DNA from 2 places in the Pseudomonas sp. DTU12.1 genome. Region 1 is predicted to be linked to the other one. Evidence: predicted binding sites of a transcription regulator. Region 1 holds the regulator's gene; the other holds the start of a gene.
The links. Region 1 encodes FliA, which starts transcription of late flagellar genes. Its sites were predicted from a motif close to CTAAAGTTTNNNNNNNNNNNGCCGNTAA; they were not measured.

Region 1 (12,255 bases):
TTTGATAGGCCGTGAAGAATGGGCTGATCCGGGAGACGGGCAATGGCAACGGGCACAGTGAAGTGGTTCAACGATTCAAAGGGCTTTGGCTTTATTACGCCGGACGGTGGCGCAGAGGACCTGTTTGTTCACTTTTCCGGCATTGCCAGTAGTGGTTACAGGGCACTGGTAGAGGGCCAAAAGGTCGAGTTCAATGTCAGCGAGGGTCCAAAAGGCAAGCAAGCGGTAGACGTCAGGCCGCTCTAGCCAGCATCCTGGCGTACCACCGGTAGTCCTCAAGCAAAAGTTGGAAGGCTTCTTGCAACAGCGCCTTCAAGTCGCCTCCTGGCGTCAAAGTTTTGCTTTAAGGGACACGAGGAATACCGGTGGATCGCTCTAATATGTTCAGCACAGCCCGTGGCACCCTGACAGACCTCTCGCGAGGCAATCTGGGTGTGCCGCTGTTGCTGCTGGTGATGTTGGCAATGATGATGTTGCCGATGCCGCCGTTCCTGCTGGACGTGTTCTTCACCTTCAACATTGCCCTGTCGATCGTCGTGCTGCTGGTCTGCGTCTACGCGCTGCGGCCGTTGGATTTCGCGGTCTTCCCTACCATTTTGCTGGTTGCCACGCTGCTGCGCCTGGCCCTTAACGTGGCCTCCACGCGGGTGGTGATGCTGCACGGCCAGGACGGTCACGCTGCGGCGGGCAAGGTGATCCAGGCCTTCGGTGAGGTGGTGATCGGCGGTAACTACGTGGTCGGTATCGTGGTGTTTGCGATCCTGATGATCATCAACTTCGTGGTAGTGACCAAGGGGGCCGGGCGCATCTCCGAGGTGAGCGCGCGGTTTACCCTCGACGCGATGCCCGGCAAGCAAATGGCAATCGACGCCGACCTCAACGCCGGCCTGATCGACCAGAACCAGGCCAAGGCCCGCCGTTCCGAGGTGGCCCAGGAAGCCGAGTTCTATGGCTCCATGGACGGTGCGAGCAAGTTCGTGCGCGGCGACGCCATCGCCGGCTTGCTGATTCTGTTTATCAACCTGATCGGCGGCATGGCGGTGGGGATCTTCCAGCACGGCATGACTTTCGGCGATGCGGGCAAGGTGTACGCCCTGCTGACCATCGGTGACGGATTAGTGGCGCAATTGCCATCACTGTTGTTATCAACAGCTGCGGCGATCATGGTGACCCGTGCGTCCGGCTCCGAAGACATGGGCAAGCAGATCAACCGCCAGATGTTCGCCTCGCCCAAGGCCCTGGCCGTGGCGGCCGGCATCATGGCGATCATGGGCATCGTGCCGGGCATGCCGCATTTCTCGTTCCTGAGCATGGCCGCCCTGGCCGCTGGCGGCGCGTACCTGTTCTGGAAGAAGCAGAACACGGTCAAGGTCCAGGCCTTGAAAGAGGTGGAACGCCAGCAGGACCTGCTACCGTCGCCGGCCCGTGCCCAGGAAACCAAGGAGTTGGGCTGGGATGACGTGACGCCCATCGACATGATCGGCCTGGAAGTCGGCTACCGCCTGATCCCCCTGGTGGACCGCAACCAGGGCGGCCAGTTGTTGGCGCGGATCAAGGGTGTGCGCAAGAAGTTGTCGCAGGACCTGGGCTTTTTGATGCCCACCGTGCATATCCGTGACAACCTCGACCTGGCCCCCAGCGCCTATCGCCTGACGCTGATGGGCGTGACCCTGGCCGAAGCCGAGATCTATCCCGACCGCGAGTTGGCGATCAACCCCGGGCAGGTATTTGGCACCCTGAGCGGCATAACCGCCAAAGATCCGGCTTTTGGCCTGGACGCGGTGTGGATCGAAGTCAGCCAGCGGAGCCAGGCACAATCGCTGGGTTACACCGTGGTCGACGCCAGCACGGTGGTCGCCACGCACCTCAACCAGATTCTGTACAAGCACTCCCACGAGCTGATTGGCCACGAAGAAGTCCAGCAACTCATGCAATTGCTGGCCAAGGCCTCGCCTAAACTGGCCGAAGAGCTGGTGCCGGGGGTGTTGTCGCTGTCGCAACTGCTCAAGGTTTTGCAGGCGCTGTTGGCCGAACAGGTGCCGGTGCGCGATATTCGCAGCATTGCCGAGGCTGTCGCCAACAATGCTGCCAAGAGTCAAGATACTGCCGCGCTGGTGGCGGCGGTGCGCGTCGGTTTGTCGCGTGCCATCGTCCAAAGCATTGTAGGGCTTGACTCTGAGCTGCCTGTAATCACCTTGGAACCAAGGTTGGAACAAATATTGCTCAATAGTATCCAGAAGGCCGGACAAGGCCAGGAAGAGGGCGTCTTGCTGGAGCCAAGCATGGCTGAAAAGCTCCAGCGTTCGTTGATCGACGCCGCACAACGTCAGGAAATGCAGGGCCAACCGGTGATTCTGCTGGTAGCCGGCCCCGTCCGGGCGATGTTGTCGCGGTTTGGACGCCTGGCAGTACCGAATTTGCACGTATTGGCTTATCAGGAAATTCCTGACAACAAGCAAGTGACTATCGTCGCGACAGTAGGGCCCAACGGCTGAGGTAGTGGGTTATGCAAGTAAAGCGTTTTTTCGCCGCCGATATGCGTCAGGCCATGAAGCTGGTTCGTGATGAACTGGGCGCCGACGCAGCGATTATCGGTAACCGTCGCATTGCCGGCGGTGTCGAGCTGACGGCTGCCCTGGATTACAAACCCCAGGCCTTGGCGCCGCGCGTGCCAAACATGGAACTCGAAGACGAGTTGCGCAAGACCGCCTCGCGCATTGTCTCGGCCCAGGCCGAGCTGAGCATGCGTGGCGACAGCGATGCGACCACCAACCGCCAACTGTTTGCCGGCCTGCCGCTGACCGCGGCCGAGCCCCTGGTGGAGCCGACCTTCGTCGAGCCGCCGCGCCCTGCTGCGCCGGCGCCGGCTGCGGCGGTCGACCAGCGCGTGTTCGACTCGATGCGCTTTGAACTCAACGGCCTGCGCGAACTGCTGGAAGTGCAGTTGGGCTCGCTGGCCTGGAACCAGTTGCAAGGCAGCAAGCCGCAACAGGCCAACCTCTGGCGTCGCCTGCAACGCATCGGCTTGTCCGGCCCGTTGTCGCGTGACCTGCTGGAGCTGACCACCGGTATCGAAGAACCTCGCCAGGCCTGGCGCATGCTGCTGGCCCACTTGGCGCGGATGATCCAGACCCCGGAAATCGAACCCCTTGAAGAAGGTGGCGTGATTGCCATGGTCGGCCCTGCCGGCATGGGCAAGACCACCACCCTGGCCAAGCTGGCCGCCCGTTATGTACTTAAGTACGGCGCCCACAATATTGCCCTGGTGAGCATGGACAGCTACCGCATCGGTGCCCAGGAACAGCTCAAGACGCTGGGCCGCATCCTCAATGTGCCGGTGACCCATGTCGACCCGGGCCAATCCCTGGCCAACGCCCTCGACCCGCTGCTGCGCAAGCGCGTGGTGCTGATCGATACCGCCGGCCTGCAAGCCAGCGATCCGGCGTTGCGCATGCAACTGGAAAGCCTGGCCGGGCGTGGGATCAAGTCGAAAAATTACCTGGTACTTGCAACAACCAGCCAAAAACAGGTTCTGACTGCTGCGTACCACAGCTACAAGCGTTGCGGGCTGGCCGGTTGCATCCTGACTAAGCTGGATGAAACGGCAAGCCTGGGCGAAGTGTTGAGCCTTGCCATCAGCCATGAACTACCGGTCGCCTACCTGACCGACGGGCCGCGGATCCCGGATGACTTGCATCTGCCGCGCCGTCATCAGTTGGTCAGCCGTGCAGTCAGTGTGCAAATGCAGGACGAACCCAGTGAAGAGGCGATGGCGGATATGTTCGCCGACCTCTATCACAACCCAGCCAAGCGGGTCGGCTGAAGGCAACATGAAACACAGTGCAATGTACCTACATCGATGGTCTGCTACCGCGGCCACCCTATGTAGCCTGCGGCTAAGCAAGACAAGGTAAAGAAAGAACATGGGCAGCATGCATCCCGTACAGGTGATCGCGGTGACCGGCGGCAAAGGTGGCGTCGGGAAAACTAACGTGTCAGTGAATTTGTCCCTGGCCCTGGCAGAGCTTGGCCGCCGCGTCATGCTGCTGGATGCCGACCTGGGCCTGGCGAACGTTGACGTTCTGCTGGGACTGACGCCCAAACACACCCTGGCCGATGTCATCGAGGGCCGCTGTGAGCTGCGCGACGTGCTGTTGCAGGGGCCAGGGGGGATTCGTATCGTCCCGGCCGCCTCCGGCACCCAGAGCATGGTGCATCTGAGCCCGGCGCAGCATGCCGGCCTGATCCAGGCCTTCAGTGATATCGGCGACAACCTCGACGTGCTGGTGATCGACACCGCCGCCGGGATCGGCGAGTCGGTGGTCAGCTTCGTACGCGCCGCGCAGGAAGTGTTGCTGGTGGTCTGCGACGAACCCACCTCGATCACCGACGCCTACGCCCTGATCAAGCTGCTCAACCGCGACTACGGCATGAACCGCTTCCGCGTGCTGGCCAACATGGCCCAGAGCCCGCAAGAGGGGCGCAACCTGTTCGCCAAGTTGACCAAGGTCACAGATCGCTTCCTCGATGTCGCCTTACAATACGTCGGCGCAGTTCCCTATGACGAGTGTGTGCGCAAGGCTGTGCAAAAGCAGCGTGCAGTCTATGAAGCGTTCCCTCGTTCGAAATGCGCGTTGGCGTTCAAGGCAATTGCTCAGAAGGTCGATACCTGGCCACTGCCCGCCAATCCCCGGGGGCATCTGGAGTTTTTCGTCGAGCGATTGGTGCATCAGACGAGTGCAGGACCGGTGCTATGACAGCCAGCGGCTACAACCTTTACAAAAAATCAGCGCGTGACAGCCAGGGCGAATTGATCGAGCGCTATGCGCCTCTGGTCAAGCGCATTGCCTACCACCTGCTGGCACGCCTGCCCGCCAGTGTCCAGGTCGAAGACCTGATCCAGGCGGGGATGATCGGCCTGCTCGAAGTGTCGACCAAGTACGACGCGAGCAAGGGTGCGAGTTTCGAGACGTATGCGGGTATCCGCATCCGTGGCGCGATGCTCGATGAAGTGCGTAAAGGTGATTGGGCGCCGCGTTCGGTCCACCGCAATACCCGGATGGTGAGTGACGCAATTCGCTCAATTGAAGCAAAAACCGGTCGCGACGCTAAAGATCACGAAGTTGCGGCCGAACTCCAATTGAGTCTCGACGATTACTACGGGATTTTGAACGATACCTTGGGCAGCCGCCTGTTCAGTTTCGACGACCTGCTACAGGACGGCGAACATGAAGGGCTGCACGAGGACGGCGCGAGCGCTCACCAGGAGCCTTCACGCGACCTGGAAGATGAACGCTTCCAGGGCGCCCTGGCAGAGGCGATTGCCAACCTGCCGGAGCGTGAGCGGCTGGTGTTGGCGCTGTACTACGACGAAGAGCTGAACCTCAAGGAAATCGGTGAGGTCCTGGGGGTCAGCGAATCGCGGGTCAGCCAGCTACATAGCCAATGCGCGGCCCGCTTGCGGGGGCGTTTGGGAGAGTGGCGAGCGCGCTGACAGGCAGTGTGGGGACACTGTGAGCGATAACCGCCAGGGCGCAAGCCGGGCGGGAGCGGCTCGTGGTGCGCCCCGGCAGTCCTTTTTGTGTAATGCCTGTTGAATGATATGGCGCGCCCAGGTGCTGGACGCGTTTAAGACTGCTTGGAGGTCGAATTGGACAAGAACATGAAAATCCTCATCGTTGATGACTTCTCAACGATGCGGCGGATCATAAAAAACCTGTTGCGTGACCTTGGGTTCACTAACACGGTCGAGGCGGATGACGGTATTACGGCGATTCCGATCCTCAACAGCGGGAGCATCGACTTTCTGGTAACCGACTGGAACATGCCTGGCATGACCGGTATCGATCTGCTGCGCCATGTGCGCGCCGATGAAAAACTGCGCAATCTTCCGGTGTTGATGGTGACCGCCGAAGCCAAGCGTGAACAGATCATTGAAGCCGCCCAGGCTGGGGTCAACGGCTACGTGGTCAAGCCATTCACTGCATTGGCGTTGAAAGAGAAGATCGAAAAGATCTTTGAACGCATCCACGGTTGATGTCGCCACGGGGGAGCTATGGAGCATAAAGAAACATCGCAGGGGGACTTTGAGTCGACCTTGAAAAAACACGCTCACCAGTTGGTCGACAGCCTTGAAAAAGGCCAGTTCGGCGACGCGGTGCAGTTGATCCATGAGCTCAACCAGACCCGCGACCGCGGCCTGTACCAGGAAGTGGGCAAGCTCACCCGTGAGTTGCACAGTGCGATCGTCAATTTCCAGATCGACCCGCACATGCCCCAGGCCGAGGAAATCTCGCAGATCACCGATGCCACCGAACGCCTGTCCTATGTGGTCAGGCTGACTGAGGCGGCAGCCAATCGCACCATGGACCTGGTGGAAAACGCCACGCCTCTGGTGAACGGCATGGCCAATGAGGCCAAGGCGTTGAGCGCTGACTGGGGGCGCTTCATGCGTCGCGAAGTAGGCGCAGAAGAATTTCGTGACCTGGCGCGTCGGGTCGAAGGTTTTCTGTCACGCAGCGAGCAGGAAAACCGTACGGTTTCCAGCAACCTCAATGACATTCTGCTGGCCCAGGATTACCAGGACCTCACCGGTCAGGTGATCAAGCGCGTGACCCTGCTGGTCACTGAAGTGGAAAGCAACTTGCTCAAGCTGGTGCTGATGGCTGGCCAGGTCGACCGTTTTGCCGGCATCGAACATGACCGCGAAGCGATCCTCTCGGAAAAAGATCCACAAAAACACCTCGCCAAGGGTGAAGGTCCGCAGATTCATGCCGATAAACGTGAAGACGTTATGTCAGGTCAAGATGACGTAGACGATTTGCTGTCCAGTTTAGGCTTTTAGGTCCTGATAACGGCAAATGACGGTCGCGCCGCGCCCCGCAAGGCGCAAGACTAGGCATGAGGAGAGAAGTTTGGTTTTTCCAAATGAACGACGAATAACGACGGATTGCGCCTTGCGGGGCGCGGCCCTCCGGGTTGGAGCTGTGAGCGCGCCATGCTGCGTTGCGGAACTTGACAAGGAAACAACCCTTGCCTGCGTTCCGCGCCTTGCCTGGCCCGCTCACAGCTCCAACGCGATCCGCCATTTGCCGTTATCAGGACCTAAAGGAGCACGTATATGAGCTTCGGCGCCGATGAAGAAATCCTTCAGGATTTCCTTGTAGAGGCCGGCGAAATTCTAGAGCAGTTGTCCGAGCAACTGGTCGAGCTGGAAAGCCGACCGGATGATGCGAACCTGCTCAATGCAATTTTTCGCGGTTTTCACACTGTAAAAGGGGGCGCCGGCTTCCTCCAGCTCCATGAGCTGGTGGAGTGCTGCCACATCGCCGAAAACGTGTTCGACATCCTGCGCAAGGGTGAGCGGCACGTTGATTCGGAATTGATGGACGTGATCCTCGAAGCCCTGGACGCGGTCAACGGCATGTTCAATGAAGTGCGTGAACGCGCACCGATTACTGCCGCCACCCCGGAACTGCTGGCCGCCCTGGCGCGCCTGGCAGAACCTGCCGCCCTGGCCGCCGCCCCGGTGGTTGAAGCGGCGCCTGAACCGGTTGCCGAACCCGACGTTACCGACAGCGAATTCGAACAACTGCTGGACTCCCTCAATGCCGTCAAGGCCGAGGCCGAAGCACCGGCAGCGGCTGCGCCGGCCATGGTGCCGACCAGCGAAGACATCACCGACGCCGAGTTCGAGTCCTTGCTCGACCAGTTGCACGGCAAGGGCCAGTTCGCGCCGGACGCCGTGGCGGCCACACCGCCGCCTGTAGAGGCTGCTGCGCCAGCGGCCAGCACCGATATCACCGACGACGAATTTGAAGCGCTGCTCGATCAGTTGCATGGCAAGGGCTCGTTTGCTGCCGATGCCTTGCCCGCAGTCGCTGCGGCGGCTGCACCTGCTGCGGCGGCGCCTGCTGCCGCACCGGCGGCGGATGGCCTGATCACCGACCACGAATTCGAATCCCTGCTGGACGAATTGCACGGCAAGGGCAAGTTCTCTGAAGTGGCGCCTGCCGCCGCAGCCACCGCGACCGCTACAGCAGCGGTGGCCAAACCGGCACCCGCTGCCGCCAAGGCCGCTGCACCGACTCCAGCACGTGCCGCCGCCCCGGCGCCAGCCCGCGCGCCGGCCGCTGCCGAAAAAGCCCCGGCCAGTGAAGCCGAAACCACCGTGCGGGTAGATACCGCGCGCCTGGACGACATCATGAACATGGTCGGCGAACTGGTGCTGGTGCGTAACCGCCTGGTGCGCCTGGGCTTGAACAGTGGCGACGAAGCCATGCAAAAGGCCGTGTCGAACCTCGACGTGGTCACTGCCGACCTGCAGACCGCGGTGATGAAGACGCGCATGCAGCCGATCAAGAAGGTCTTCGGGCGCTTCCCGCGCCTGGTCCGTGACTTGGCCCGGCAGTTGAAAAAAGAGATCGCCCTGGAACTGGTGGGCGAAGAAACCGACCTCGACAAAAACCTGGTCGAGGCCCTGGCCGACCCGCTGGTCCACTTGGTGCGCAACGCGGTTGACCACGGTGTGGAAACCCCGGAAGAGCGCGAAGCCAGCGGCAAGCCGCGCCTGGGCAAAGTGATTCTGGCGGCCGAACAGGAAGGCGACCATATCCTGCTGTCGATCACCGATGACGGCAAAGGCATGGACTCCAATATCCTGCGCGGCATCGCGGTCAAGCGCGGCGTCATGGACAAGGACGCGGCCGACCGCCTGACCGATACCGAGTGCTACAACCTGATTTTTGCTCCGGGCTTCTCGACCAAGACCGAGATTTCCGACGTGTCCGGCCGTGGCGTGGGCATGGACGTGGTGAAGACCAAGATCAGCCAGCTCAACGGCTCGATCAATATTTACTCGACCAAGGGCCAGGGCTCGAAGATCGTCATCAAGGTGCCGTTGACCCTGGCGATCATGCCGACCCTGATGGTGATGCTGGGCAACCAGGCGTTCGCTTTCCCGCTGGTCAACGTCAACGAGATCTTCCACCTCGACCTGTCGCGCACCAATGTGGTCGACGGCCAGGAAGTGGTGATCGTGCGGGACAAGGCCCTGCCTTTGTTCTACCTCAAGCGTTGGCTGGTGGCATCCGCCGCTCATGAAGAGCAGCGCGAAGGCCACGTGGTGATCCTGTCCGTGGGCACCCAGCGTATCGGCTTTGTCGTCGATCAACTGGTTGGCCAGGAAGAAGTGGTCATCAAGCCATTGGGCAAGATGCTGCAAGGAACGCCAGGCATGTCGGGTGCGACCATTACCGGTGACGGTCGGATCGCGCTGATTCTCGATGTTCCGAGCATGCTCAAGCGTTACGCCGCACGGCGTATTTGATTCGGCCCGGGCAGGGCGATTGTCCCTCGCCCGGCCTAACGGAGTGGTTATGGTAGTCAAGGTTCTGGTGGTGGATGATTCGGGTTTCTTCCGCCGCCGCGTCTCGGAAATTCTTTCAGCGGATTCCAACATCCAGGTGGTCGGTACGGCCACCAACGGCAAAGAGGCGATTGATCAGGCCCTGGCGTTGAAGCCGGACGTGATCACCATGGACTACGAGATGCCGATGATGGATGGCATCACCGCCGTGCGCCACATCATGCAGCGTTGCCCGACCCCGGTGTTGATGTTCTCGTCGCTGACCCACGAAGGCGCCCGAGTGACCCTCGATGCGCTGGACGCTGGCGCCGTGGACTTTCTGCCGAAGAATTTCGAAGACATCTCGCGCAACCCCGAGAAGGTCAAGCAGATGCTCTGCGAGAAAGTGCACAGCATCTCGCGCAGCAACCGCAGCAGCTTCCGTGCCCCGGTGGCTCCCGCCCCGGTAGCGGCGCCTGCACCGACCAGCAGCAGTTTCGGGCGTCCGGCTCCCGCGCCAGTGGCACGGCCTGCCGTGGCGCCGACGCGCACGGCGGCGCCAACTCCTGCGTCGCCTGCGCCCAAGCGCAAGGCCTACAAACTGGTGGCGATCGGTACGTCCACCGGCGGCCCGGTGGCCTTGCAGCGCGTCCTGACCCAATTGCCCGCCAACTTCCCCGCGCCCATCGTGCTGATCCAGCACATGCCCGCCGCATTTACCAAGGCCTTTGCCGAGCGCCTGGACAAGCTGTGCCGCATCAGCGTCAAGGAAGCCGAAGACGGCGATATCCTGCGCCCGGGCCTGGCCTTGCTGGCCCCCGGTGGCAAGCAAATGATGGTCGACGGTCGCGGCGCGGTGAAAATCCTGCCGGGTGATGAGCGTCTGAACTACAAGCCGTGTGTGGATATCACCTTCGGTTCGGCCGCCAAGTCCTACGGTGACAAAGTTCTGGCGGTGGTCCTCACCGGCATGGGCGCGGACGGTCGTGAAGGCGCGCGCCTGCTCAAGCAGGGCGGTAGCTCGATCTGGGCCCAGGACGAAGCCAGTTGCGTGATCTATGGCATGCCCATGGCCATCGTCAAGGCTGACCTGGCCGACGCGGTCTACAGCCTGGATGACATCGGCAAGCACCTGGTGGAGGCCTGTCACTGATGGATGTGTTGAGCCTGGTTGGGATACTCCTGGCGTTTGTCGCCATTATTGGCGGCAACTACCTGGAAGGCGGCCACCTTGGCGCCCTGGCCAACGGCCCGGCAGCGCTGATCGTGATCGGCGGTACCGTCGGCGCGGCGCTGTTGCAGTCACCCCTGAGCTCATTCAAGCGGGCCATGCAGATCCTGGTGTGGATCATTTTCCCGCCGCGCGTGGACCTGGCCGGCGGTATCGACCGCGTGGTCAACTGGAGCCTCACCGCCCGCAAGGAAGGCCTGCTCGGCCTTGAAGGCGTGGCCGATGCCGAGCCCGACAGCTACGCGCGCAAAGGTCTGCAGCTGCTGGTCGACGGCGCCGAGCCGGAAGCGATCCGTAGCATCCTCGAAGTGGACTTCTACACCCAGGAAAGCCGCGATATCAACGCGGCCAAAGTTTTCGAAAGCATGGGCGGCTATGCGCCGACCATCGGCATCATCGGTGCGGTCATGGGCCTGATCCACGTGATGGGCAACCTGGCCGACCCCTCGCAACTGGGCAGCGGCATTGCCGTGGCATTTGTCGCCACCATCTATGGCGTGGCCAGTGCCAACCTGTTGCTGCTGCCGATTGCCAGCAAGCTCAAATCCATTGCCATGCGCCAATCCCGCTACCGGGAAATGCTCCTGGAGGGCATCCTGTCGATTGCCGAGGGCGAGAACCCGCGCTCCATCGAATTGAAGCTCCAGGGCTTCATGGATTGATGAGCATGCGCCTCCCTGTAGGAGCGAGCTTGCTCGCGAAAAACCCGAGAGCACCGCGTTTAACCCGCAGCCCCGCGTTATCGTTCGCGATTTTCGCGAGCAAGCTCGCTCCTACAGTTGATGTGTGTTGTGAGGGGTATTGCCTGTGAGCCGTCGCCGCCGCGAGCCTGAAGAGCACGTCAACCATGAGCGCTGGCTGGTGTCCTACGCCGACTTCATCACCTTGCTGTTCGCCTTCTTCGTGGTGATGTACTCCATTTCTTCGATCAACGAAGGCAAGTACAAAGTCATCTCCGAAGCCCTGGTGGGCGTCTTTACCGATTCCGACCGGGCCCTCAAGCCGATTCCCATTGGCGATGAGCGGCCCAAGACCATGACCCCGGCCAAGCCCTTGGTCAAGGACAGCGACGAGACCGACGCCGGTATCAGTGGCGGCAGCGATCCGCTCAAGAGCATCGCCGACGATATCAGTGCGGCCTTTGGCGACCTGATCAGCTCCAACCAGATGACCATTCGCGGCAACGAGTTGTGGGTAGAGATCGAGCTCAACTCCAGTCTGCTGTTCGCCAGCGCCGATGCGCTGCCCAGTGATATTGCGTTCAGCATCATCGATAAGGTGGCGGCCATCCTCAAGCCCTTCGACAACCCGATCCACGTCGAAGGTTTTACCGATGACCAACCGATCCATACCGCGCAATTTCCCACTAACTGGGAGCTGTCGTCGGCGCGTTCGGCGAGCATCGTGCGCATGCTGGCGATGCAGGGCGTGAACCCTGGGCGCCTGGCGTCGGTGGGGTATGGTGAATTCCAGCCCGTGGCCAATAATGCGACGGCCGAAGGCCGCGCGCGCAACCGTCGGGTGGTGTTGGTGGTGTCGCGCAACCTGGATGTGCGCCGCAGCCTGACCGCCACCGGCGCGGCCAATGCACAACCTGATGCTGCAATGAAGCGGGCTGGCACACAAACTGCACCGACGCCCGTAAAGCCGCCGGTTCGGGAGAGTGCCGTCAATTCTC
Region 2 (12,255 bases), 2.6 Mb from region 1:
CCCCGAGCTCACCCAGAACCAGGCGCACATTGAGCGCGTGCTCAAGGCTGAAGAAGAGCAGTTCGCCAAGACCCTGGAGCAGGGCCTGAAAATCCTCGAGCAAGACCTCGCCGAGTTGAAAGGCGACGTGGTGCCGGGTGATGTGGTGTTCAAGCTCTACGACACCTACGGCTTCCCGATGGACCTGACCGGCGATATCGCCCGCGAGCGCAACCTGACCCTCGACGAGGCCGGTTTCGAGCGCGAGATGGAAGCCCAGCGCGTGCGCGCACGTTCGGCCAGCTCCTTTGGCATGGACTACAACAGCCTGGTGAAGGTTGACGTGGCCACCGAATTTACCGGTTACACCGCCACCAACGGTTCGGCCAAGGTGGTTGCCCTCTATAAAGAAGGCCAATCGGTTGATGTGTTGAATGAAGGCGATGAGGGCGTGGTGGTCCTTGATCAGACGCCGTTCTACGCCGAATCCGGTGGCCAGATTGGCGACTGTGGTGTGCTCAAGGCAGCCTCCGGTCGTTTTGATGTGCGTGACACCACCAAGACCGGCGGCGCGTTCCTGCACCACGGTGTGCTGGCGTCGGGCAGCCTGCTGGTGGGCGCGCCAGTGGAAACCCAGGTGGACGCCGACGTGCGCCACGCTACTGCGCTGAACCACTCGGCCACCCACTTGCTGCACGCCGCGCTGCGCCAGGTACTGGGCGAGCACGTCCAGCAGAAGGGTTCGTTGGTCGACAGCCAGCGCCTGCGCTTCGACTTCAGCCACTTCGAAGCGATCAAGCCTGAGCAGATCAAGGCCCTGGAAGATATCGTCAACGCCGAGGTGCGCAAGAACACCCCGGTGCAAACCGAAGAAACCGACATCGAGACCGCCAAGGCCAAAGGCGCCATGGCGCTGTTCGGCGAGAAATACGGCGACAACGTGCGCGTGCTGAGCATGGGCGGCAGCTTCTCCGTGGAGCTGTGCGGTGGTATCCATGCCAAGCGCACCGGCGACATCGGCCTGCTGAAAATCATCAGCGAAGGCGGTGTGGCTTCCGGTGTACGGCGTATCGAGGCAGTGACCGGTGCTGCGGCCCTGGCCTATCTCAATGCGGCCGAAGAACAACTCAAGGAAGCGGCGACCCTGGTCAAGGGCAGCCGTGACAATCTGATCGACAAGCTCTCTGCCGTACTGGAGCGCAACCGCCTGCTGGAAAAACAGCTGGAGCAGTTGCAAGCCAAGGCGGCCAGCGCAGCGGGCGACGACTTGTCGGCCTCGGCACTGGACATCAAGGGCGTGAAGGTTCTGGCCGCACGCCTGGACGGTCAGGACGGCAAGGCGTTGTTGGCCTTGGTTGATCAGTTGAAGAACAAGCTCGGCCGCGCAGTGATCCTGCTCGGCAGTGTCCATGAGGAAAAGGTCGTACTGGTTGCCGGTGTAACCAAGGACCTGACTGGCCAACTCAAGGCCGGTGATTTGATGAAGCAAGCTGCTGCGGCAGTGGGCGGCAAGGGCGGCGGTCGTCCGGACATGGCGCAAGGCGGTGGTGTAGACGCTGGAGCCCTGGACGCGGCGCTGGCCCTGACCGTGCCATTTGTCGAAGCCGGTATTTAAGGCGCTGTCGGCGGGCCCATGCTTAAGGCATGGGCTTGCCTAGGTACTGGAAGATTTGTTTATTGGGCGCCCCTTTACGGGCTGAGGCGGCTTAGAAATGGCTTTGATCGTACAGAAATTTGGAGGCACCTCGGTCGGCTCTGTCGAAAGAATCGAGCAGGTCGCCGACAAGGTTAAGAAATTCCGCGATGCGGGCGACGACCTGGTTGTGGTGCTGTCGGCCATGAGCGGCGAGACCAATCGCCTGATCGAGCTGGCCAAGCAAATCAGTGGTGATCAAGCTCCGCTGGCACGTGAGCTGGATGTGATCGTGTCCACGGGCGAGCAGGTGACCATTGCCCTGTTGGCCATGGCGCTGAACAAGCGTGGCGTTCCGGCGGTGTCCTACACTGGCACTCAGGTACGGATCCTGACAGACAGCGCGCATACCAAGGCGCGCATCCTGCAGATTGACGACCAGAAGATTCGTGGTGACCTGAAGGCCGGTCGCGTAGTAGTCGTCGCCGGTTTCCAGGGCGTTGACGAGCACGGCAATATCACGACCTTGGGCCGTGGTGGCTCCGACACCACTGGTGTGGCGCTGGCGGCAGCCTTGAAGGCTGACGAATGCCAGATCTACACGGATGTGGACGGCGTCTACACTACCGATCCGCGCGTGGTGTCCGTGGCCCAGCGCCTGGACAAGATCACCTTCGAAGAGATGCTGGAAATGGCCAGCCTCGGCTCCAAGGTGCTGCAGATCCGTGCGGTGGAGTTCGCCGGCAAGTACAACGTACCGCTGCGCGTATTGCACAGCTTTAAAGAGGGTCCGGGCACCCTCATTACTATTGATGAAGAGGAATCCATGGAACAGCCGATCATTTCCGGCATCGCCTTTAATCGCGATGAAGCCAAGCTGACCATCCGTGGCGTGCCAGACACCCCGGGCGTGGCATTCAAGATTCTTGGGCCGATCAGTGGCGCGAACATTGAAGTCGACATGATCGTGCAGAACGTTGCGCACGATAACACCACCGACTTCACCTTCACCGTGCACCGCAACGAGTACGACGCGGCCGAACGTATCCTGCAGAACACCGCCAAGGAGATCGGCGCCCGTGAAGTGGTGGGCGACACCAAGATCGCCAAGGTGTCGATCGTAGGTGTGGGTATGCGCTCCCATGCAGGTGTTGCCAGCCGCATGTTCGAATCCCTGGCCAAGGAGACCATCAATATCCAGATGATCTCCACCTCGGAGATCAAGGTGTCGGTGGTGATCGAAGAGAAGTACCTGGAGCTGGCTGTGCGTGCACTGCATACCGCTTTCGAACTGGACGCGCCGGCTCGACAGGGCGAGTAACGCGTTGCCAGGAAGGCGCGGTTGATCCGCGCCTTTCTTTTTTGTCGGGTGAGGGTGCAGGCCTGTTCTTTTGTCCGCGCTCGACAATACTTAGGCATGTAGGGTCATGGCCGCTGGGTCATGGGGCCAAGGCCTTTTTTTGCAGACTGTTGTTCCCGAAATGAAATGCGTGAGGAGAAAGGTATGCTGATTCTGACTCGTCGATGCGCAGAAAGCCTGATTATTGGTGATGGCGAAATCACCGTGACCGTGCTTGGCGTCAAAGGCAATCAAGTGCGGATTGGGGTCAATGCCCCCAAAGAGGTGGCCGTCCACCGTGAGGAAATCTACCTGCGGATCAAGAAAGAGAAGGACGACGAACCAAGCCATTAATTTTTATCGTTTTTTATGTTTGCAAACGGGGATGAAGCTGGTTAATATACGCCCCGTGTTGCGGAGAGCTGGCCGAGTGGCCGAAGGCGCTCCCCTGCTAAGGGAGTACACCTCAAAAGGGTGTCGGGGGTTCGAATCCCCCGTTCTCCGCCATTATTTGCTTAGTACGTTGCAATCTGGTTTTTTCGCTAAGTTGTTGAAATTAAACGAAAAAATAGCTTTACATAGAGATTGAACGGCCTATAATGCGCGGCAACAAATGCACTCGTAGCTCAGCTGGATAGAGTACTCGGCTACGAACCGAGCGGTCACAGGTTCGAATCCTGTCGAGTGCACCATTTAAGAGTTAGTTGCAGCAATGCAGGTAACTTGGCTCCAACCAGTTGTGATCTGGTATAAAACCACAATCTGCACTCGTAGCTCAGCTGGATAGAGTACTCGGCTACGAACCGAGCGGTCACAGGTTCGAATCCTGTCGAGTGCACCATACAAACAAAAAGCCCGCCTAGTGCGGGCTTTTTGCCGTTTGGGTTTTTTTATTTTCCTGTTGCGGGTCGAGTGTTTTTTGTTGGGCCTATCTCGGTCGCGCATGTTTTTCTCTCGCCTATGTGTTTTCTTTTCTGTCGGTGTCGTCGCAGTTTCATACGTTCGGCCAATACTCAGCTTTGCTGCGCAAGCGCTTGTTCTTTCCAGTTTTTTAACGTTTAAAGCGGGCGCAACGTGTATCATTGCGCCCGTCAGCCCCGCCGGGGCTTGTGGAATACCTCCATGGACTTACCCAGTAGTTACTCAGTACCCCGTTTTACCAATCATGAATTGACTGATTGATCCTTCCGGCGTGCCCCGCTGCTGGGAGTGGAGTTCGCCTATGACCGAAGTAGAAGTAAAGAAAACACAAGAAAGCCTGCAGGATCGCCTGGCGCAAGTCGTCGAGTTGCTGCATCGCCAGCGTGTGGTCGAAGATCTGACCCATCGCCAGGAAGGTCCTCATCATGACCGGGTCGAGAACCTGGTCCACCGGCAGAATCTCGTCGAATTGCAGCGCAAGCTCGATGACCTGCACTCTGCCGACGTTGCCTACATCCTTGAAGCCTTGCCGCTGGACGACCGTCTGACGCTTTGGCAACTGGTCAAGGCTGATCGCGATGGCGACATCCTCCTTGAAGTATCCGACTCGGTGCGTGAGACCCTGATCGCCGACATGGACGATCACGAGCTCCTGGCTGCGGCCAAGGAGATGGACGCCGACGAGCTGGCCGACCTGGCCCCTGAACTGCCCCGTGACGTTGTCCATGAGCTGATGGAGACCCTCGACGGCCAGCAGCGTGAGCGAGTGCGCTCCGCGTTGTCCTATGACGAGGAGCAGGTCGGTGCGCTGATGGACTTCGAAATGGTGACCATCCGTGAGGATGTCAGCCTGGAAGTTGTCCTGCGTTACCTGCGGCGCCTCAAGGAGCTGCCCGGGCACACAGACAAGCTGTTTGTGGTCGACTATGAAGGCATCCTCAAGGGCGTGCTGCCGATCAAGCGCCTGCTGGTCAACGATCCGGACAAGCAGGTGGCCGAGGTCATGGCCAGCGACCCGGTCAGTTTTCATCCTGATGAAGATGCCTATGATGCCGCCCAGGCATTTGAGCGTTATGACTTGATCTCGGCCCCGGTGGTCGACAAGAACGGCAAGCTTATCGGCCGTTTGACCATCGACGAGATGGTCGACCTGATCCGTGAAGAAAGCGAAAACGAAGTCCTCAACATGGCGGGTCTGCGTGAAGAGGAAGATATTTTTGCGTCAGTCTGGCGATCCCTGAGTAACCGTTGGGCGTGGCTGGCGGTCAACCTGGTCACTGCGTTCATTGCATCGCGGGTGATTGGCCTGTTTGAGGGCTCTATCGAGAAGCTGGTGGCGTTGGCAGCGCTGATGCCCATCGTGGCCGGTATTGGCGGCAACTCGGGTAACCAGACCATCACCATGATCGTACGGGCGATGGCCCTGGATCAGGTGAGTACGGGCAATACTTCGCGCTTGATGCGCAAGGAATTGGCGGTGGGTCTGATCAATGGCCTGGTGTGGGGTGGTGTCATTGGTGTGGTGGCCTATCTGCTGTATGGCAGTTGGTCCCTGGGGGTGGTCATGACAGCGGCCATGACGCTCAACCTGTTGCTGGCAGCGTTGATGGGGGTATTGATCCCTATGACCCTGGCACGCCTTGGGCGCGACCCTGCGATGGGCGCCAGTGTGATGATCACCGCCATGACCGACAGTGGTGGCTTCTTCATCTTCCTGGGCTTGGCGACGATCTTCCTGCTCTGACCCGCAGCTCGCTCCCACTTCTGTAGGAGCGAGCTTGCTCGCGAAAATCGTTAACGATAACGCCGGGCACCAATAGAAAATCGGTCCCCTTGGTTTTTCGCGAGTCGCCCCTAAATTCCAGGCAAAAAAAGCCAGCGCAAGGCTGGCTTCAGCTTTCAGTTGCCGATTATTCGGCTTCTGCGGCTGCCTCGACGTCATGGGCAATCAGCGACACAAGCGCATTTTGCTGACGGTGGGACAGTTGGCGAAACCGCTGCAGCAGCTCGCGTTCGTGCAGTGACAGCTCCGGGCTGTCCATGCGCATGCTCAGTTCGTCACCCAACGCGCCTTCCTGAATAAGGCTTTGCTCCATGCGCGCGATGATTTCAGAATTCATGCTGCGGTGATGATTGCGAGCCACCTCGGCAATGCGTTCCCGCATTCCGTCTGGCAGACGTACGACGAACTTGTCAGCCGTACGGCTGGAATAAATTGCCTGTTTCAATGGGCGCATATATTTAACCGGTTAGTTCAGGGGAGCGGTTTTTGGAATTGGCCGCAAGATGTGTGTTAGGACAAGGCTTGCGAACAAATGTTCAACCTGAATTGCAAAGAGGCCGCATCATGCCTCAAATTTGCCAGTTCCTTGGCGTCAATTCTGTGACAAATATTGAACTTACTAAAGGCGTTATGCCAGTACTCATTTTCAAATTTGCGGACTGGTTGGAAAACTTTTCCACGCCGTAAACGCGGCGCGGGCTCTCGACGCGAGAGGGTTTTCGGGCGCACATCCTATAGCAATGTGGCCTTTTGCCCTTAATTTTAAGACTAGTGGCAAATGGCCGATTTGCGAGCCGAGGCGACATAAGGTCGGGCGATAGGCGAGGGCTGGAGCGAGGAGGGTGAATCGGCTATTCAGCGCAGGACCGGGTCGAATTTGAAGCGGCGCCCGACAATCGCGGCAATCACCCATGCGCTGGCGAAGACGGCGCAGGCGCTCAGAGAAAGGATCTGCCAATAATTCGACGTTGCGTTGAACCCCAGGATACCGGTGGCGATTGTCAGGGAAAGAAGCAACCAGGTGGTCTTGGTCATGATCGGCTCGCTTAGAAAATCCAGTGTTCAGAAGTGCTGGCGGCCTGCGCACCTTGTGCCAGTTGGACAGAGGGTTGGCCATTGGCTGTCATCACCGCCAATTGTGCTCGTTGCTGTGTCTGGTGGCTGCCTGTGTGGCTGAGCTGTGCCGCATCGCTGTCGCTACTGTTCTGGAACTGGAACATCACCAGGACGGCCAGGGCCAGTGCGTTCAGAAGCAGGAGGGTGCTGTTCATGGGTGTTTCCCCGTGTTCATGTGCAGGACAGATTGATAAGGTAAAGAGTGCAGTCATCGTGCCAGCTTCTAGATCGATAAATATCCTTTAAAAACAATAGTTTATAATGACTTCGCAAGTGCTGCTCGTTGCAAGATGCAATGATGGCCTTTTGTGTTAGTGCATTTTGCACGATGAGACTTGGCAGCCCTGTGGACCTGGGCCGGCCGTGGGTATGGAGTGGTGGAGTCTTACGCCTAAAAAGCTGACGGACGACATGACAAAACTCACCTTGGCCGTTAACATGCACGCCGTCTGTCGCAGTGCAATTTGGCTCTGCGCCTGTCATTAGTCCCAGTAGCTCAATTGGATAGAGCATCCCCCTCCTAAGGGGAAGGTTGGCCGTTCGAACCGGCCCTGGGACACCATCTGCAGTTGCGCCGCCTACCCGGCCGTGACGTGAAAGAACCCCGACCAGATCGCTCTGGCGGGGTTTTTTTGTGGGGGTCAGTTTTCTTAGCCGTCTGGCCAGTGCCTTCGGGCGGGTTGGCGAGATATATTGTCAAAACCTTGTACCTCGCCCCCTGTCTAGGTGCGTCTGACACGTATCTGAACAGCGAAGGAACTGTTGGGTCTCGAGTTCATCGAAGGCTGCATGCTTCGACGATCGCGAGGTTTGCCGGATCAAAATACCCCTGGGTGCCGATGTAGTTGGGTACCTGGGTTTAACGACGCTTCGCCCTCAGGCTAGTCTGAATAGCCTGACACCCACTGCAAGGAGCCGCTCGGACCGCCGATGCGCCAGATCTGGAAATCTTTTCGAGCCCTTTATTTCGCTTCCTTGATGATGCTGATCGGCTCCGGCCTGCTCAGTACTTACCTGGCCCTGCGCCTGGCGGCGGATAACGTCGACAGCCTGTGGGTCGGTGCGCTGATGGCTGCCAACTATTTTGGCTTGGTGCTGGGTGGCAAGATCGGGCATCGCCTGATCGCCCGGGTCGGGCATATCCGTGCCTATGCCACTTGCGCCGGGATCGTCGGCGCGGCAGTGCTCGGTCATGGTCTGGTGGATTGGCTGCCGGCCTGGATCGTCCTGCGGATCATTGTCGGCCTGGGCATGATGTGCCAGTACATGGTCATCGAGAGCTGGCTCAACGAGCAGGCGGATGCCAAGCAGCGCGGCGTGGTGTTCAGCGGTTATATGATCGCGTCGTACCTGGGCCTGGTGCTGGGCCAGTTGATTCTGGTCATGCACCCTCAGTTGGGGCTTGAGCTGCTGATGCTGGTGGCATTGTGTTTTGCGCTGTGCCTGGTGCCGGTCGCCATGACCCGGCGTATTCACCCTGCGCCTTTGCATCCGGCGCCGATGGAGCCGCGCTTCTTTATCAAGCGCGTGCCGCAGTCCCTGAGTACGGTGTTGGGGGCAGGTCTGATCGTCGGTTCCTTCTACGGTCTGGCGCCACTGTATGCGGCTCAGCAGGGGCTGAGTACCGAGCAGGTCGGTCTGTTCATGGGTAGCTGCATTTTTGCCGGCCTGTTGGTGCAATGGCCGTTGGGCTGGCTGTCGGATCGGTATGACCGTGCGTTGCTGATTCGCTGTTTCGCCCTGGCCCTGGCGGTGGCTGCGTTGCCACTGGCGATCATGACCCAGGTGCCGCTGGAAGTACTGTTTATCGCCGGCTTCCTGTGTTCATTGGTGCAGTTCTGCCTCTATCCACTGGCCGTGGCGTTTTCCAACGACCATGTCGAAGGTGATCGCCGGGTGTCCCTCACGGCAATGTTGCTGGTGACCTACGGTGTGGGGGCGAGTATCGGGCCGTTGCTGGCGGGTGTGGTCATGAAGCTGTTTGGCAACCAGATGCTCTATGCGTTCTTCAGCTTGTGCGCATTGATCCTGGTCTGGCGCATTCGACCCAAGGCTGTGACCAACCTGCATCAGGTGGACGACGCGCCGCTGCATCACGTGGCGATGCCCGACAGCATGTCCAGCTCGCCATTGGTCGCCGCCCTCGACCCGCGTGTCGATGAACAGGTGGTCCAGGACCAGATGCAAACCGCCGTGCCTGAGCCTGAGCCCGAGGCTGAGCCTGAAGTTGCGCCGCAACCCGAGCCCGAGCCGCCGGAGCATCCCGACCCGGATGATCACCCGCATGACCTGAGCCGCGCCCGCCCTTGAAGCAAAAAAAACGGGCAGTTCCCAAAGGAGCTGCCCGTTTTTTATGCCGATGGTTCGACGTTTACATGTCGTCGTCTTTATCGAACCGTCGCGCCTCGCGCTGCAGTTGGTAAACAAAACGCTCGACCTGGCGCTGCACCAGGCCGCTCATGTTGTGAAAGCGCACGCCGGCAAAGGTGGTGTTGATCCTTTCTTCAAAGTGCAGGTAACGCAACTCCACCGCCGTGGTCATGCTGCCAAAGGGCAGGGCGGCGATGAAACGGTCGTAGACCTGGCCCAGTTGCAGGCGCTCGGAGATGTCGCCTTCAAAGCGCAGCTTGCAGCCGGTGGCGGAGATATCCAGCAACTTGCCGCTGATGGGCGCCTTGAGTTTCTCGCCGCCCAATTCGATATTCACCAGTTGTGCCAGCTTCAATGCCGCACGAAAGGCATTGCGCCGCTGATGGTAGACCACTTCTTCCGGCAGGCTGCCCTTGTAGATGCGGTGGCCGTCCTTTGCGCCAATGGTCAGGGTGCCATTGCTGTCCCAGGCCACGCGTACACCTTCATGGAAGCCTTCGATACGAAACGCTTCGCCATTCTCCAGGTAGCGTTCACCTTCGGGCGGGATCATTTCGTCCAGGCTCAGGGTCTTGCTGTCCTTGTCGACATCCACCAGGTAGCTCTGGAAGCGCTGGTTGCGTTCGTGGAAGGTAATGATCAGCGGGTCGTGGCTCTCTTGCAGCAGCCGCAGGGTGCTGGCAATTTCCAGAGGGGTGGTGAGGACCTTGGGTGGCTGCGGAGCATCTTCCGCGCTAAGGGTGTTGAACACGGTTCTTCCATCTCCAGACAAAATACGACTACACGCAAGAACCGGCATTTTGCCAGCATGTGGCGTGCCTTGATAGGGCGCGCGATAAACCGGCGTCAGGCTTGGCTGAGGGTGCTGGGCTTGACCAGCCGTGAGGTGGAGCCTTGGGCGTTATACAGTGCTGGAGGTTCGCCACCATGCAGGATGCGCAACTGGTTGGCGGTGGTAGCTTGCTGCAGTTGGATCGACTGGCCATTGAGCACATTGGCCTCTTGGCAACTGATCAACAACTGATTGAGCGCTGCGCTCTGGGCCAGCAACTGGTCGCCGACCGACGAATGGCTGGCCAGCTGTTCCAGGCCGCTGTGGTCAGCGGGCAGGCCCAGGCTGAGCAGGATCTGGCTGCGTTTCTGGCCGTGCTGTTCGAGCAGGATGATCAGCGATTGCTTGCGTGCCAGGATATCTTCCAGCAGGCGCATATCGCGGCCATAGAGGGCCACGAATTCTTCTTGAAGCAGCTCCAGCAGGTGTTGCGCCGGAGCCAGGTCTTCGTTGATCAGTTGCAGCAGATTTTCGTCGTGCATGGCTGGCCTTGGGGTTTAAGCGTCCAAAAGCCTGGCGCAGGCCTTGGCCTAGCGCTCGGCTTTGATGATTTTGCCGGCTAAACGGTCGTTGTCGATCTGATAGCTGCCATCGGCAATCGCCTGTTTCAATTCGGCCACGCGGGCTTTATTGACAACCGGCTGATCGCGCAGCGAGTCCGTGATCTTCTGCAACTGTTGAGCCTCGTTGCTCAAATGCACCGATTCGCCACTTTGGGTCGAAGCGGTTTGTTCTGCCTTGGCAGGCAGTGCCGGGGCCTTGGCTTCAACGCTGTCCTTGGCCGCGTTGGTACGCGTGCCGCCGGGCGTTGCCTGGGCGCCGTTCAATCGGCTGAAATCAATGACCATGTTAAAAAACCTCTGGGTATTTGGACGCTTGCCATGTTTTCGGCCATACCCGGACAAACTTTAGGCTCGATCGACAATAAACCTGTGCATAGCGAGATCATGCGCACAGTGTAGGAAAAGCCAGCGTCCCACGCCAGTGATCTATAAAGCCACCTCCACCTGGCCAGGGGCTGTCACCCGGGCCTTGATCACGCGCTTGGAGTTGAGGTTCTTCACGCGAATCTGTTCGCTCATCCCGCCGTTGGCCAGGGCTTCCCCCGGCATTTTCACGTTCAGGCCGCCGCTGCTGGCGGATATCAACACATGGTCACCCTTGCGCACCACTTCGGCCTGTTCCAGGTGAACCAGGGTAATGACCTGGTCGGTGACCATTGGTCGGGTCAGTCTCTGCCCAACGGCCTGGTCCACGGAGGTGAGGTAACCCTGGCTGATCTGGCTGATGTCCCGCTCACGCAGGGCTACGTCTTCAAAACCGATGATGCCGGTACGCTTGAGCGGGCGTGTGACGGTCACTACGTCGCGAAACAGGCGGACCTGGGCCGGCACAAACACCGTCCAGGGCGAGCTGCCGTCGCAGCGCACGCGCACGGTCACGCGGCCGATGGGCTGGGCGGGGCTTTCCAGGGAGCCTGTCAATTCCTTGTCGCACATGGGCATGCGCAAACGCGGGTCCAACTGGTTGACCTGGATTTCATAACGGCCCGGTGTCTGGGTGGTCGCCAGATAATCTTCTACAGTGAACTCAAGAAAGCCTTGAGTGACGCCGATAAGCAGATCAGGCAAGGTGACGTTGTCGGCACGGGCCTGATGGCCTGCGCCCAAGGCAAGCAACGCCATCCAGGCACAGAGCAATCTGCGGTACTGTGGCAAGCGAAGGCGTCGGGAAACTGTCGTTTTGATGTCCATGGCCAATAAAAAGCAAAGCGCGTGCCGTTTCGTGTTGGGTGCGCGTCGTACCCGTAAGTTTTGTAGCGTAGGAGTCTGGGCATGGCGGGTGTAATGGATTCAGTGAACCAGCGCACACAGCTGGTAGGGCAGAATCGCCTGGAGTTGTTGCTGTTTCGACTCGATGGCAAGCAGCTATATGGCATCAACGTCTTCAAGGTGCGGGAGGTGCTGCAATGCCCCAAACTCACCATAATGCCCAAGTCCAACCCGGTGGTGTGTGGCGTGGCCAACATCCGTGGCTCGACGATTCCGATTCTTGACCTGGCGATGGCCACCGGTTCTGCCGGTTTGCAGGACCGCGAGAGTCCGTTTGTGATCATCACCGAGTACAACACCAAGACCCAGGGTTTCCTGGTGCGCTCGGTGGAACGTATCGTCAACATGAACTGGGAAGAGATCCATCCACCACCCAAGGGCACCGGGCGTGATCACTACCTCACGGCAGTGACGCGGGTCGATAACCAGTTGGTGGAAATCATCGACGTG

Region 2: flgM (flagellar biosynthesis anti-sigma factor FlgM) is a predicted target of FliA. The motif match lies at 10,858-10,885, and genes of this name have one in related genera.

The regions. Positions count from the first base shown of each region.
Region 1 is NZ_CP045254.1:1,914,104-1,926,358, forward strand. Features, by position in the region: gene GDV60_RS08490 (cold-shock protein) at 43-246, shown strand; gene flhA (flagellar biosynthesis protein FlhA) at 381-2,495, shown strand; gene flhF (flagellar biosynthesis protein FlhF) at 2,507-3,823, shown strand; gene fleN (flagellar synthesis regulator FleN) at 3,924-4,757, shown strand; gene fliA (RNA polymerase sigma factor FliA) at 4,754-5,494, shown strand; gene GDV60_RS08515 (chemotaxis response regulator CheY) at 5,663-6,037, shown strand; gene GDV60_RS08520 (protein phosphatase CheZ) at 6,056-6,844, shown strand; gene GDV60_RS08525 (chemotaxis protein CheA) at 7,121-9,328, shown strand; gene GDV60_RS08530 (chemotaxis response regulator protein-glutamate methylesterase) at 9,378-10,499, shown strand; gene GDV60_RS08535 (flagellar motor protein) at 10,499-11,239, shown strand; gene motD (flagellar motor protein MotD) at 11,385-12,255, shown strand, end outside.
Region 2 is NZ_CP045254.1:4,556,541-4,568,795, reverse strand. Features, by position in the region: gene alaS (alanine--tRNA ligase) at 1-1,594, shown strand, start outside; gene GDV60_RS20120 (aspartate kinase) at 1,692-2,933, shown strand; gene csrA (carbon storage regulator CsrA) at 3,117-3,305, shown strand; tRNA gene GDV60_RS20110 (tRNA-Ser) at 3,368-3,458, shown strand; tRNA gene GDV60_RS20105 (tRNA-Arg) at 3,567-3,643, shown strand; tRNA gene GDV60_RS20100 (tRNA-Arg) at 3,716-3,792, shown strand; gene mgtE (magnesium transporter) at 4,174-5,616, shown strand; gene GDV60_RS20090 (Arc family DNA-binding protein) at 5,783-6,109, opposite strand; gene GDV60_RS20085 (PA3371 family protein) at 6,511-6,690, opposite strand; gene GDV60_RS20080 (hypothetical protein) at 6,702-6,926, opposite strand; tRNA gene GDV60_RS20075 (tRNA-Arg) at 7,257-7,333, shown strand; gene GDV60_RS20070 (MFS transporter) at 7,702-9,081, shown strand; gene GDV60_RS20065 (flagellar brake protein) at 9,143-9,892, opposite strand; gene GDV60_RS20060 (flagella synthesis protein FlgN) at 9,988-10,455, opposite strand; gene flgM (flagellar biosynthesis anti-sigma factor FlgM) at 10,504-10,821, opposite strand; gene flgA (flagellar basal body P-ring formation chaperone FlgA) at 10,963-11,727, opposite strand; gene GDV60_RS20045 (chemotaxis protein CheV) at 11,809-12,255, shown strand, end outside.